Regions from separate parts of the Sedimentibacter sp. MB31-C6 genome, predicted to be linked through region 2. Evidence: a T-box and tRNA genes for the amino acid it is inferred to sense, from the RefSeq annotation. Region 2 holds a T-box; the other holds one or more tRNA genes.
What was found. The T-box of region 2 lies ahead of pheS (phenylalanine--tRNA ligase subunit alpha). A T-box ahead of a tRNA ligase gene usually reads a tRNA of that ligase, here a tRNA-Phe.
Positions count from the first base shown of each region.

Region 1: it encodes a tRNA-Phe, which carries the amino acid that the T-box ahead of pheS (phenylalanine--tRNA ligase subunit alpha) is inferred to sense. The anticodon was not compared.

Region 1 covers NZ_CP142396.1:2,729,973-2,732,363, forward strand. The annotation lists tRNA gene U8307_RS13120 (tRNA-Gln) at 1-69, shown strand, start outside; tRNA gene U8307_RS13125 (tRNA-Gln) at 101-175, shown strand; tRNA gene U8307_RS13130 (tRNA-Lys) at 194-266, shown strand; tRNA gene U8307_RS13135 (tRNA-Ser) at 272-360, shown strand; tRNA gene U8307_RS13140 (tRNA-Ser) at 365-451, shown strand; tRNA gene U8307_RS13145 (tRNA-Trp) at 539-612, shown strand; tRNA gene U8307_RS13150 (tRNA-Pro) at 636-712, shown strand; tRNA gene U8307_RS13155 (tRNA-Ile) at 723-799, shown strand; tRNA gene U8307_RS13160 (tRNA-Ile) at 818-891, shown strand; tRNA gene U8307_RS13165 (tRNA-Phe) at 898-973, shown strand; gene U8307_RS13170 (ribonuclease H-like domain-containing protein) at 1,228-2,193, opposite strand; gene U8307_RS13175 (DNA internalization-related competence protein ComEC/Rec2) at 2,317-2,391, shown strand, end outside.
Region 2 covers NZ_CP142396.1:2,531,336-2,533,726, reverse strand. The annotation lists gene pheT (phenylalanine--tRNA ligase subunit beta) at 1-88, opposite strand, end outside; gene pheS (phenylalanine--tRNA ligase subunit alpha) at 102-1,124, opposite strand; T-box leader at 1,173-1,403, opposite strand; gene U8307_RS11940 (TrmH family RNA methyltransferase) at 1,515-2,309, opposite strand; gene U8307_RS11935 (potassium channel family protein) at 2,336-2,391, opposite strand, start outside.

The DNA.
Region 1 (2,391 bases), 200 kb from region 2:
ATCGCCAAGCGGTAAGGCACCAGACTCTGACTCTGGCATTCGTGGGTTCAAATCCTTCTACCCCAGCCATATAGTAGTCATTAATTAATTTAAAATTCATTGGGATGTCGCCAAGTGGTAAGGCACTAGACTTTGACTCTAGCATTCGTAGGTTCGAATCCTGCCATCCCAGCCATTTAATTTTTAGTATTTTGATCCATTAGCTCAGCAGGCAGAGCACTTGACTTTTAATCAAGGTGTCCGGCGTTCGAATCGCCGATGGATCACTAATGGAGAGGTATCGAAGTGGTCATAACGAGGCGGTCTTGAAAACCGTTTGGGTGTAAGCCCGCGTGGGTTCGAATCCCACCCTCTCCGCCATTTTGGAGAAGTACTCAAGTGGCCGAAGAGGCTCCCCTGCTAAGGGAGTAGGTCTGATAAGGACGCGAGGGTTCAAATCCCTCCTTCTCCGTCATTTTAATCTTTAGGGCAACTCTATAGGAGTGTAGTTAACAGATAGAATGTCACTTTCTAAATATGTTTATTATGCATGAAAAATAGGGGATTGGTCAAGTGGCATGACAGTGGTCTCCAAAACCATTAGTGGGGGTTCGATTCCCTCATCCCCTGCCATTTTAGCAGGTGTAATTTATTAGCGGGGCGTAGCGCAGTTTGGTAGCGCATCTGGTTTGGGACCAGAGGGCCGCGGGTTCAAATCCTGCCGCCCCGACCATATTTAATAGGGGCTTATAGCTCAGGTGGTTAGAGCGCACGCCTGATAAGCGTGAGGTCGATGGTTCGAGTCCATCTAAGCCCACCACTAGAAATTAATTTTCTAGGGCCTTTAGCTCAGTTGGTTAGAGCGCCCGGCTCATAACCGGTAGGTCCAAGGTTCGAATCCTTGAAGGCCCACTGCATGCCCAGATAGCTCAGTCGGTAGAGCAGAAGACTGAAAATCTTCGTGTCCGTGGTTCGATTCCGCGTTTGGGCACCATACTAAAAAACTTATATTCTTTGAATATAAGTTTTTTTATTATATAGGAAAGTTCTCCTTTCCTATATAATAAAAAACGAGGATTGCAAAGGACGGAACGTCCTTGCCGTTAAGGGGGGTGCTCAGTAAAAATGCTTTAATAAAGCATTTTTACGCCGAAGGGGGACATAGGTCCCCCTAGCGGCGTTGCGAAGCAACTCTTTTTATATCCTTAGATTACATACATTATAGAAAATTATATTGATTAAATAAAATTAGAATAATGAATCAAGAATTTTTTTTGTGATATTTATTATATTTTGAGTATAGAATTTATCATTGATTTTTATTGGTATGAGATTATTTTTTATTCCTTTTATAGCAGTATATGTATTTATGTTAAAATCATTATTATCTATATAATAAAATTCCTTGACTTTCTCATCTTTGTAAAAGCCTACCGATATTTGAATATCTAATATCTGATCTTGTGAGTTCAATTTTAAATCAAAATTCAAAGAAGGATGTATATAATCAGCTTTAAATTTAGATATTATATAGAATTTGCCATACAATGTATTTTTTTTAATACTAAAATCTGTATAATTGATTTTCACAATTAAACCATTATAAAATAATGTTTCATCATATAAGCTAAATATATTATTAAATAACATACTGAGATTGTAAACATCTTTATAATTATGCTGAAGTATTAAAAAAGAAAATTCTTTTTTAGGATCTATTTTATACGCTTCATATAAAACTGTTACATCTTGTCCAGAAATGGCATCCTCTCTTTTTATATTAAAATATCTTTCTACAGTTTTTAACTTAAGATTTTCTATTTGAATTTTATTTCTAACATGACGCATATCATTATATAAATCAATTTTAATATATTTATTAAAATCAAAAGTGATTTCATTTTGTAAGTATTTGCCAATTAAAAAGGGAATATCAAAGCTGTTTCCATTATAAGTAATAACAAAATTTTTGTCATTTATTAAATCTTTTAAATATTTAAGTATTTCTTTTTCATCAGTTTTGTTTTCACAGAATAGTTGATATATTTTAAAATTATTATCAATGTATAACATTACCGTTATTGAAATTATCATTGAAAATTTGCGAGAAAGTCCTGTTGTTTCAATATCTAAAAAAAAAGAATCTTTAAGTAATTTATTTATATAAAGATTATCAGATAAGTTGTTGTTTATCTTGTTACAATTTACTATCATTTTTCCTCCAATCTACAATAAATTATAACGAATCAAATGAGATTCCCGCTATCTTATAAAATTATTTTGACTAATTACTAAAATATGGTAATATAAGATAAGATCAAATTTGTGGTGATAATTATGTATATTGTAGTTTCTATTTTTTTAATATATGCTTTAGGTATTATTGCCTTTGAATTAAATATATATTTTCAT
Region 2 (2,391 bases):
ACCCCGTAAGTGTTAATTTATCTGCTAAAGTTTTATTATCAGTATTTATATCAACATATTGACTCATCCATTTAATAGGTACTAACATTCTACACGCCTCCTTAAAATTGTTTTAAAAATCTTACATCATTTTCAAATAACAGTCTAATATTAGGTATCCCGTATTTTACCATAGCCACTCTATCAATCCCCATGCCAAATGCATATCCTGAATAAACTTCTGGATCTATGCCACAGTTTCGAAGTACATTTGGATGTGTCATACCACAACCAAGCAATTCCATGCTCCAACCTGTTCCATTGCAGGCAGGACAACCCTTACCCATACATATTGGACATGATACATCAACCTCTGCACTCGGTTCAGTAAATGGAAAGTTATGGGGTCTAAACCGAGTTTTCATTTCACTTCCAAATAATTCTTTTACAAATTGATCTATAGAATCCTTTAAATTAGCCATCGTTACACCTTTATCAACAACTAAGCATTCCATTTGATGAAACATCGGTGAATGTGTATCATCAACATCATCAAAACGAAAAGTTCTTCCTGTAGAAACCATTCTAATAGGTAATTTTCCTTCCTTCATTGCTCTTATTTCAACTGGTGAAGTATGAGTTCTTAATACTAAATCCTCTGAGATATAAAAAGTATCGGATTTATCTCTTGATGGATGGTCATAAGGTGCATTTAAATCATCGAAATTATTGCTTACTGTTTCTATTTCAGGTCCATCAACTACATCATATCCCATACGCATAAATAAACTTTCAAGTTCTTCTTTGACTTGCATTAGAGGATGTCTTCTTCCAATTTCAGGTAAAATGCCAGGCATTGTAATATCCAATGACTCAGATTTCAATTTAGCTTCTGCTACTTTTGTATCTAATTTACCTTTTATTTCTTTTATTTCATTTTCAATTATAGCTCTTACTTCATTTGCTAACTTCCCCATTTCAGGTCTTTCTTCTTCAGATAAACTACCCATTGATCTTAGTATTTGAGTCAATTCACCTTTTTTCCCTAAATATTGAACCCTTATTTTTTCAATATCAGCATTTTCAATACATTCTTTTAATTGATTTAATGCTTCTGTCTTTAACTTTAAAAGTTGTTCTTTCATATATATACTCCTTTCAATAAATCATATAATAACAAAGGACCTCGCCTCTAAAGAGGCGAAGTCCGCGGTACCACTCTTGTTTGCCTTCAAAAATTACATAGTTATATTATTTGAATGCCTTGAATTTTTATAACGGTCTATCCGTACAGAACTACTAATTTCATTCTGTAAGCTCAAAAGTGAAATTTCAACATAATTATTTAAAACCATTTTCAGCCAAGATGATTTTTCTCTTAAAAACATACTCTTATGTCTACTTTGCTTTTTCATTGCATTATTATTAAATTTGATATTATTTTATATTTTAGTTACATCATAAATAATTGCCTCATAATATTCTACATGAAATGTTTAATAAATTATTTTGATTATATCAAAAATACAACAAACTTACAATAGTTTTTTTCTTATTTCATAAATAGAGATTCCTGCTGCAATTGAAGCATTTAGAGATTCAGATCTTCCAGTCATTTTTATTGAAATACAAATATTGGATTCATCTATTATTTCCTGAGAAATACCCTGCCCTTCATTACCAATTACTATACATATTTTATCAGAATTATCGATACTTTCAAAGGAATAAGCTGAGTCAACAACTGTGGAAATTATCTTAAACCCTTCATGTTTCATATAACTAATTATTTCTATGTCACTTTCAATATATATTATAGGTACTCTAAACATAGCACCAGCTGTTGCTCTAACAACTTTTGGATTGTATGCATCAACACAGCCTTTATTTAATATTATAGCTGTAGGCCCAAAGGCATCTGCAGTTCTTATAATAGTTCCTAAATTCCCCGGATCTTGTATGCGGTCACACATTATAACAAATTTACAATTATCTAAAATCTCTTTCTTGGTGTATTTGTTTTTTCTTACTACAGCCAATATTCCTTGTGAATTAATAGTTTCTGAAATACCACTAAATATATTATCTTCACAAAAAAAATATTCTATTTTTTGTTTTATTAACATATTTAAAAGATTCTTTATCTCTTCTTTTTCAGATGAATTTTCATTTAATAAGACAAATCTTACTTCTGAGCACTCGTTTATAGCTTCTTTTATAAATTTTATACCTTCGACAATAAATGAACTCTCAGCTTCTCTATTTTTTTTTATACTTAAGGAACGGATATATTTAATTTTACTATTATCTTTACTTTTAATAATTTCCATATTAATCAGAAATGCATAGCACTTCCCTATTCCTTTCCATTGAATTTTTTCAAACTCTTGTTGTCCCCTAACACAACTAATA